DNA from 2 places in the Staphylococcus lloydii genome. Region 1 is predicted to be linked to the other one. Evidence: predicted binding sites of a transcription regulator. Region 1 holds the regulator's gene; the other holds the start of a gene.
What was found. Region 1 encodes NrdR, which represses ribonucleotide reductase genes. Its sites were predicted from a motif close to AACACNATATATNGTGTT; they were not measured.
Positions count from the first base shown of each region.

Region 2: the regulator NrdR is predicted to act here: its motif matches at 2,259-2,276, upstream of nrdI (class Ib ribonucleoside-diphosphate reductase assembly flavoprotein NrdI).

Region 1 covers NZ_CP064056.1:1,199,943-1,205,182, reverse strand. The annotation lists gene thrS (threonine--tRNA ligase) at 1-57, opposite strand, end outside; gene dnaI (primosomal protein DnaI) at 387-1,307, opposite strand; gene ISP08_RS05850 (replicative helicase loading/DNA remodeling protein DnaB) at 1,307-2,686, opposite strand; gene nrdR (transcriptional regulator NrdR) at 2,686-3,156, opposite strand; gene gap (type I glyceraldehyde-3-phosphate dehydrogenase) at 3,380-4,405, opposite strand; gene coaE (dephospho-CoA kinase) at 4,541-5,155, opposite strand; gene mutM (bifunctional DNA-formamidopyrimidine glycosylase/DNA-(apurinic or apyrimidinic site) lyase) at 5,172-5,240, opposite strand, start outside.
Region 2 covers NZ_CP064056.1:2,054,035-2,059,274, reverse strand. The annotation lists gene ISP08_RS10125 (peptide MFS transporter) at 1-140, opposite strand, end outside; gene queF (preQ(1) synthase) at 295-795, opposite strand; gene ISP08_RS10115 (DMT family transporter) at 820-1,701, opposite strand; gene nrdI (class Ib ribonucleoside-diphosphate reductase assembly flavoprotein NrdI) at 2,369-2,767, shown strand; gene nrdE (class 1b ribonucleoside-diphosphate reductase subunit alpha) at 2,730-4,835, shown strand; gene nrdF (class 1b ribonucleoside-diphosphate reductase subunit beta) at 4,940-5,240, shown strand, end outside.

The DNA.
Region 1 (5,240 bases):
GCCTTTATCGAATTCCTTTGAATTTCCATCTGGAAATTGTATATTTATTTGCTCCATAGATAAACCCTCCTATTTTGAACTTACTCTGCATAAAACGAAATAAAAAAACCCCGTCCCCTAAAAAGGGACGAGGTCTTCGTGGTACCACCCTAAAATAATATATTAAACGGTATGCTCATCGTCTAATATAAACTCTACTTAAGATAACGGTCTTGAGCCGAGTGTTCATTACAAACACTGTACTTGAGGGAGTAATAAAAATATTATGATAGTCATATTCGCATCAACTAATGACTTTCTGGATATCAGTGAATAAATTATCTTATCCTCAATTTATTTCGCTTTAATTTAGATTTGAATTTATTATACAACATTTATTTAATTTTTCAAACATCACGATAATTTTTTCCTTCTAAATAATAAGGCGTCGATAATGTTTTAATACGTTCTAAAATTCGTGCAGCTTTTGTTTTTTCGGTTCCATCACGTGTTACAGATAAATGGTGTTCTAATTCTTTGAAATTTAAATTAGAACTAAAGAATGTTGGTAATTCATGTACCATTCTATAATGTAAAATAGGTCCAATTACTTCATCCCTAACCCAAGGGGTGATTTCTTCTGCACCAATGTCATCAAGCATTAGAATATTCGCTTCACGTACAGTAGCCAATTTTGATTCAAAACTGCCGTCTTTAAATCCACTTTTTAAGGTACGAATGAATTCAGGGAGGTAAATAATCGTAGATGGTATTTTTTTTGTTTTTAGCTGATTAGCAATAGCACCTAAAATAAATGATTTACCTGTACCAAATTGACCGTATAAATATAGGCCTTTGATATTTGCTTTTTCATTTGCTATATCATTACAAATCTCATCGGCTTTCATAGCCGCTTCTAGTCTTTTACCATCCATATGGATGTCTTTTAACTTCGCATTTAAAGTATCACGTTGCATATGATGGGAGGTAATTAAATGCGCATTAAATTTCTCTTCATCGTGTTTAATCTTACATGGGCATTGTAAGTATCTTATCTTAATATGATTATGCTCGATATATAATTCTGGTACGTGACCTTTTACAAAGTTAGGGCAATCTTCAAAACGATGACCGTCATAATGTTTTTGTTGGTCTTTGTATTCTTGTAAGACGTTTAAATCTTCATCAACCATTGCATTAGTAAGTTCAGACTGATGTTCGGTTAAAAATGCTTTGACATCTTTATCATTAACGACCTCTTGTTTGATTTTAGCTATACGTTTTGTTAAATCATTTGACTCGCCCATTATATTTTCAAAGCTTTTCATTAGTCATCATCCCCCCATCTTTCTTTTAAATGTTGTAAAAACGCGGCACGTTCTTTTTCATGTTCAGAATCATCTTCTGTTGACGTCTCATTATCTGGTTGATTTTGTTCGTTATTGTTGGCATTATCTCTCTCTAATAACCATTTAGGTGTCATTTCTTTTGAAACTAAATTTGCTCTTGGTTGTTTGAAATTACGTTGAGATTTTTGTTGTTGCTCTTCTTCATTTATTTTCTTAGCAAATGGTTCTGCTTCTTGCGCAGTTTTTAATCCTTTACGTTTCCAATGCGCTGCAATTGTTAACGTATATTTTTTAGGTAACCGCATATCTCTTTTTAGCATAACAAATTGCAACAATATATTAATCACGCCAAAAGGTAACTGTTCCCTTTCGACTAACTCTTCGACTAATTTCTTTTCATCTAAACTAATTTCAGAGCCTTTCCATGCGGTTAACATTTCAATAGGACTTACACGATTCAATTGTTCTAGACGATCTTCCTCTTCAGTATGACTATTGTCTTCAGGTTTAGGTATGTTTTGTTGTTTTAATTGTAATGAAGGCAAACTTTGTTCGTGTTCCATTTGGTAATAAGTACGTGCATATTTACGCATATCTTCAAACGATAATTGTTGTGCGCTTGTGATTGATTTTAAAATCACACTTTTCATTGCTTCTGGCGTTATGCCATATAAAATAGCAAGTTGCGTAATTAATGCTTTAGCATCAGCATTAATAATTTCAGCACTTATAAAATGTGATTGTAGTAAGTCATAAAGCGCCTCGAAATCAAAGTCAACTTTAGCTAAATTCAAACCTTCATAGCCTTGTTCACGTTTAATGTTTGAAACATCACTTTGAAAATTTTTATTAGGTACTGAAAATACATCGGTAAACTTACGTGTTATTTCCTGATAACCTTCAAGATTAAACGATGTATTAGACTCAAAATAATCTTTTAGGTGATGGTAACGTTCTTTCCCTACAGCTGTAAATAAAAATATCGACAACATAGGATCGCTAAAAAACTGATAGGCAGTTGGTGGTTGGATAAGTTTATAGGCAAAAGATGATGTATTACTATCATGATGTACATAACTTTTGACTAAACCTATAGCCTCTAGTGAATCCATGTGTGTTCTGAATTCACTTAAATTGATTTGTAATTCACTCATTATTACATAATGTGTGGTCACTATTTCAGCCTCTTGTGTTACAAATTGCTCTAAATAGTAATAAAGTCCCATTGCATTGGGACCTACTAATGGAGTGAATAGCCTATTTAATATATCTAAATGTTGTTCATTAATGGAAAAATCGCGGATAACGTAAAAGTTATCTTGAGGTCTCAATCCAAAATCTGAAGATTGCAAACCCATTATGAATCACTCCGTTTATTTTCTGATAAGATACCTTGCATCGATTGTAATAATTGGTCTACATCTTTAAATTCTTTATAGACTGATGCAAAGCGCACGTATGATACTTGGTCTACATGCATTAATAAATTCATGACATATTCGCCAATATCTCTTGAAGAGATTTCAGCACGCCCTTCATCTCTAAGACGCCATTCGACTTTATTAGTGATTTCTTCTAATTGTTCATATCTAACTGGTCTTTTTTCACATGAACGAACTAAACCATTTAAGATTTTTTCACTTAAAAATTGTTCACGTGTGCCATCTTTTTTCACTACGATTAATGGTCTTTTTTCAATATGTTCAAATGTTGTAAACCTAGTATTACAAACTTCACATTCTCTACGACGGCGAATCGCGTTAACTTCATCAGCGTGACGAGAATCTACGACACGTGAATGCGTTGAATTACATTTTGGACATTTCATTGTGCTATCACCTTCTTCAGTTGATTCGAATTTATTATACTATAAATCACTAGACGACAAAAGAATGAGGTCATAGTTAGAAGTACATCTCTATTATTTGAGAAATACAATATATTATAACAAAAAAGACCCTGAGATATAAATCCCAGAGAAATAGCACTCAGATGCTTTAATTCAATGCATCTGAGTGCTTCTTATTTATATTACTCGTTTTATCTTATTTTTAGCTAATCAACACGTCAGCTTCAGAATTTAATAATTGTCCTAATTGCGCAGCTACTTCAACGACTCTATTTGAATAGCCCCATTCATTATCATACCAAGCAATTACTTTCACTTTATTGTCACCCATCACCATCGTACTTTGCGTATCTACAATTGCTGAATGTGGGTTTGTATTAAAGTCTACAGAGACTAGCGGTGCATCTTCTGTAGCTAAAACACCTTGTAAATCATTTTCTTTAAATGCATTATTTACTTCTTCTGCCGTTACGTTTTGTTCTAAGTCAACGACTAAATCAACTAATGATACATTTTTTGTTGGGACTCTAAGTGCCATACCATGAAGCTTACCTTCTAATTCAGGCAAAACTTCTTTTAATGCTTTTGCTGCACCAGTAGACGTTGGTATGATACTTTCGCTACATGAACGTGCACGTCTTAAATCTTTATGCGGGTTATCTATATTATTTTGATCGTTAGTAATTGAATGAACTGTCGTCATTAATCCATTTACGATACCAAATTTATCATTTAATACTTTTGCAACTGGGCCAATGCAATTAGTCGTACAAGAAGCATTACTAAATATGTCATACTTATTAACATCTAAGTTATCATTATTAACACCTTTTACAATCATTTGTACGTCTCCACCTTTAGATGGCCCTGTAAGTAAAACTTTTTTAGCTCCAGCATTGATATGACCTACCGCTTTATCTCCATGGTTAAATTTACCAGTGGCTTCTATTACGATATCAATATCAAGTGATGCCCAAGGTAAGTTTTCAGGATTTCTATCTGATACTAATTTAATTTCATGATTTTCTACTTTAATACCATTTTCAGTCGGTTCAACTTTTAAATCATATGTACCATGAGTAGTATCATAATTTATTAAATGAGCTATCGTTTCTGGTGAATAACTAGCGTTAATAGCTACCACGTTTAAATTGTCATTTTTAAGTGCGATACGTAATGCCATTCGCCCTATTCTACCCATTCCATTAATTGCTATATTAGTCGTCATCGAAAGCACCTCTCAAATTTGTGTTATACTTTTATAGAATTAGTATAACATATTACTTAAAAAATGAAAGCGTTTGCTTTAAAATTTTAAAAATTACCATTAACGTTTCTAAGCAAAACGCTAATGGTGAATGAATTAAAGATGTTCAGCTTCATCAATATAGCCTTGTTCTATTAAAAAGCTTTCTAAATTCTGTTTTAAATCAAGCTTAGAATCTCTATTATCGATGACGTGATCTGCCATTCTACGTTTTTTATCGATAGAGATTTGGCTTAGCACACGGGCTTTTGCATCTTCAAGTGATAAATTATTTCGTTCCATTAATCGATCAATTTGAATACTTTCTGAAGTATAGACTAACCATACTTCATCGACAGTATCTTGCAATTCATTTTCAAATAATAATGGAATATCCATAATGACGTTATACCCTTCGTTGAGGTAGTCATTTTTTTCTTTTTCCATAATATCATGGACGATTGGATGGACAATTTCATTTAATTCTAATCGCTTTTCCGGTTGATTAAATACAACATCACCGACATATGCGCGGTCCATTTCCCCATTTTCGTCAATAGCATCGTCTCCAAAAGCAGCTTTTACATTTGCTAATCCTTCACTACCTTTTTCAACTGCTTTACGAGAAGCTACATCTGCATCTACAATTTTGAAACCATGAACAGATAAAACTTCTGATACTGTAGATTTACCAGTGGCAATTCCACCGGTAAGTCCTATTACTTTTGGCATATATTTCACTCTTCCTTTATTTTTGACAAGTAGGACAGTAATGACTGTTACGCGTTGCAATAACTTGTGTTTCGATATCACTGCC
Region 2 (5,240 bases), 850 kb from region 1:
ATTGCTTTCATTCCATAGTAACTGAATCTCTCCCAAAACTCAGTAAAGAATAAAGTACTTAGTCCTTTCGGATGTCCGAAAAATCCTGTTCTTGGCGTACTTTTCATTATTTCCTCATGTGAATAACTAATTTTCCTCATTTGTTCACTCCCCTTAAATATTTGAACTAATTTTATACTGTTTTTATATAAAAAACAAGTGTATTTTTTGTAGATACATATTAATGTTTAATTTTATTAAATTTGGCGAAAGTAAAAATCCGTAATAAACAAAGTTTATTACGGATTTTTTATATTAACGATTATCTATTTTTTCTGGATATAAGTCATGGTTCATTAAGCGATGCTCTGCCATTTGTTCATATTTACTATTAGGTCTGCCATAATTTGTGTAAGGATCAATTGAAATGCCTCCACGAGGAGTGAATTTCCCCCAAACTTCTATATAATGAGGGTCCATCAAATCAATTAAATCATTCATGATAATGTTCATACAATCTTCATGGAAATCACCGTGATTTCTAAAGCTAAACAAGTAAAGCTTTAAAGATTTAGACTCTACCATTTTAATATTAGGTATATATGAGATATAAATGGTAGCAAAATCAGGTTGTCCTGTGATAGGGCATAAAGACGTGAATTCAGGACAGTTAAATTTTACAAAATAATCTCGTCCTTGATGTTTGTTATCAAATGATTCTAATACTTCAGGGCTATAATCAAAGTCATATTTGTTATTTTGATTACCTAAAAGTGTTATATCTTGTAATTCTTCATTATTTCGGCCTTGTGCCATTTTGATTACCTCCTTTAAAATTATTTACTTACCTTGATTTTCTTTAGCGGCAGCACTGTTTTGTCGTCGTGCTTTTTCGAACATATAGTAACTTGCACCAATAATGATGATATAACCTAGCACCGCATATAAATCTGGAGATTCCCCAAAGATAATTAAACCGAAAAAGGCAGTAAAGATGATTGACGCATAAGTGAAGATTGAAATATCTTTTGCTGGTGCGTAACTATATGCCAATGTAATACCTATTTGACCTACAGCAGCAGATAAACCAGCGCCTACTAGATAAAGTACTTGTAACCAAGTCATAGGTTCATATGTGAAAATTGTAAATGGAATAAGTACTACTACTGAGAACAATGAAAAGTAGAATACAATCGTATATGGTGCTTCGCGCGTACTTAAAGCACGAACACATGTATAAGCACTTGCGGCAAAAATACCAGATAATAGGCCGCCGACTCCCGGAATCATAGCGGATGAGAATTCAGGTTTGACTACGAAAAGCATACCACCAATCGCAATAATCATCGCAATGATTTGATAATTTCGGACCTTTTCATTTAAGAAAATTAAACTAAGTAAAATCGTCCAGAATGGATTTAACTTCATTAATGTGTCGGCATCACTTAGTACCATATGGTCAATTGCAAAAATATTTAAAAGTACACCAATTAGACCAAGTGTCGAACGAGAAATTAACAACGGCTGACTACTTAATTTACCAAATAGAGGTTGCTTGTATTTAATTATGAAATATAAAGGTATAAATAATGATACTAAATTTCTGGCAAGTGATTTCTGGAAAACAGGAAGATCTCCGGCTAATCTAAAAAATACAGACATAAAACTGAAGCCAATTGCAGAAATTAATATAGCAATGATACCTTTTACTTTTGGATTCATTGTATATCGCCTCATTCTTAAATTTTTAACGTATTTATATTAGCACATATATTCTTGAAATGTATACATGAGCTTGCAATAAATATAAAAGTATACTATTATATTTATACGAACAAATGTTCTGTTTAACGTAAATGATTTTTAAAATTATTTAGTAATAAATTTATTTAATAAAATCGAAAAAATAAAGAGAAGCCTTAAAACCTTTGTGCACCAACGAGTTGCAAATATTTAAGAAAAATCAACTAAAATCACTTAAAATTTCAGAAAAAAATTTTTTTCGTTTTGTAACGTTGAAATGATGCCATTTCTGCTGTTTATTTAGAAATTAGTCATTTCTTGAGCCTTTAAAAGTAATTGTTTGTTATGTATAATTAAACACATAATATAGTGCTGATTAAAAAACAGTAATACTATATGTTGTGTTTTGAAACGGCACTAATAATTGTAAAAATACAAAATTACAAACTATTTATTATGAAAATTTAATGGAAACATGACAAATTAAGGTTTTTAATCGCCTTAATTGTTCCATATATAGACAGTTTTTAGTTAACAACACTATATATTGTGTTTACCACATAAATTTTGTGTTTGAAAAAGCGTTAGTGTGAATTAACGTTTTATTTTTAAATGTTCAATGTTGATTTAGAAAGAAGGTGTGCCAATGAAAGTCGTATTCTTTTCATTTTCGGGTAATGTCAAAAGATTTATCAACAAAGCAGAAATAACAAACACTATGGAGATTACACAAACGAATTGTTCAGAACGTATTGATGAACCTTTCATTTTGGTCACTGGGACAATAGGATTTGGCGAGGTTCCTCAACCAGTACAGTCATTTTTAGATATGAACGGCGACTTATTAAAAGCCGTAGCCGCAAGCGGAAATCGCAATTGGGGTCAAAATTTTGCCAAGGCCGGACGTAGTATAGCTGAAAGCTATCAAGTACCGTTATTAATAAAGTTTGAAGTACAAGGTACATCCAATGATGTAGAACAATTTAAGGATAAGGTGGGGCAATTCTATGAAGACTATAGACGAGAAGAAATACAATCATATTGAATTAAATAATGAAGTTACGAAACGTAAAGAGAATGGCTTTTTTAATTTAGAGAAAGATCAAGAAGCCTTAGCGGTATATTTAGAAGAAATACATGACAAAACAATTTACTTTGATACTGAAATTGAACGTCTTCATTATTTAGTAGATAATGATTTTTATTTTGATGTATTTGAAAAATATTCAGAAGCAGATCTAGAAGAAGTAACAGCATATGCACGTAGCTTCGATTTCAAATTTGCTAGTTACATGTCTGCAAGTAAATTTTTCAAAGACTATGCATTGAAAACAAACGACAAACAACAATATTTAGAAGACTACAACCAACACGTAGCCATTGTATCTTTATATTTAGCAAATGGTGACAAAAAGACTGCTAAACAATTCATCTCAGCAATGATTGAACAACGTTATCAACCTGCAACACCTACATTTTTAAATGCTGGTCGTGCGCGCCGTGGTGAACTTGTTTCTTGTTTCCTACTTGAAGTAGACGACAGTTTGAATTCTATTAATTTTATCGATGCTACAGCTAAACAGTTAAGTAAAATTGGCGGTGGCGTTGCAATTAACTTATCTAAATTACGTGCACGTGGAGAAGCGATTAAAGGCATCAAGGGTGTAGCTAAAGGTGTATTACCAGTCGCTAAGTCACTTGAAGGTGGTTTTAGTTATGCAGATCAGCTTGGACAACGTCCTGGTGCGGGTGCAGTATACTTAAATATTTTCCATTATGATGTGGAAGAATTTTTAGATACTAAAAAAGTAAATGCTGACGAAGACTTAAGATTATCTACAATTTCAACTGGCTTAATCGTACCTGCTAAATTCTTTGAATTAGCTAAAGAAGGTAAAGACTTCCATATGTTTGCACCACATACTATATATAATGAATACGGTGTAACTTTAGATGACATCGATTTAGATGCTTATTACGATGAACTTGTAGCTAACCCTAATGTAGACAAAAAGAAAAAAGACGCACGTGAAATGTTAAATACAATTGCTCAAACACAATTGCAATCAGGTTATCCTTATTTAATGTTTAAAGACAATGCGAATAAGGTCCACGCTAACTCTAATATTGGCCAAATTAAAATGAGTAACTTATGTACCGAAATTTTCCAATTACAAGAAACTTCTATAATTAATGATTATGGTACAGAAGACGAAATTAAACGTGACATTTCATGTAATTTAGGTTCATTAAACATTGTTAATGTGATGGAATCTGGTAAATTTAGAGATTCAGTACACACTGGTATGGACGCATTAACGGTTGTAAGTGACGAAGCAAATATAAAAAATGCGCCAGGCGTAAGAAAGGCTAATAGTGAATTACATTCAGTTGGTCTTGGTGTCATGAACTTACATGGTTATTTAGCGAAAAATAAAATTAATTACGAATCAGAAGAAGCAAAAGATTTTGCTAATACATTCTTTATGATTATGAACTATTATTCTCTTGAACGTTCAATGGAAATAGCAAAAGAACGTGGCGAGGTCTATAAAGATTTTGATCAATCAGATTACGCTAATGGAAAATATTTTGACTTTTATACATCTCAATCATTTGAACCAAAATATGACAAAGTTAGTAGATTATTTGATGGTTTAGAAATACCAACGCCTGAAGATTGGAAAGCTTTACAACAAAAAGTCGAAGCACATGGTTTATTCCATGCTTATCGTCTAGCTATTGCACCAACGCAAAGTATTTCTTATGTACAAAATGCGACAAGTTCTGTAATGCCAATCGTTGATCAAATTGAACGTCGTACTTACGGCAATGCCGAAACATTTTACCCTATGCCTTTCTTATCACCAGAAACAATGTGGTATTACAAATCAGCGTTCAATACTGATCAAATGAAGCTTATTGATTTAGTTTCTACTATACAAACTCACGTAGACCAAGGCATTTCTACAATTTTATATGTAAATTCTGAGATTTCTACACGTGAGCTGTCTAGATTATATGTGTATGCACACCATAAAGGTCTTAAATCGCTATATTATACGCGTAATAAATTATTAAGCGTTGAAGAGTGTACAAGCTGTGCAATTTAACTAAGCATTAAGAAAAGATAAAAAGCAATGTTGCAGGGATTAGACAGTATGCTAATCTCTGCATATCATTGTTTATTTTAAAAATAGATTGGAGCATTAAACTTATGAAAGCAGTCAATTGGAATACGCAAGAAGATATGACGAATATGTTTTGGCGCCAAAACATCTCACAAATGTGGGTTGAAACTGAATTTAAAGTATCAAAAGATATCGCAAGTTGGAAAACATTAACAGATGCCGAAAAAGACGCTTTTAAAAAAGCATTAGCTGGTTTGACGGGATTGGATACACATCAAGCTGATGATGGTATGCCTTTAATTATGTTACATACGACTGATTTACGAAAGAAAGCCGTTTATTCATTTATGGCGATGATGGAACAAATCCATGCTAAAAGTTATTCAC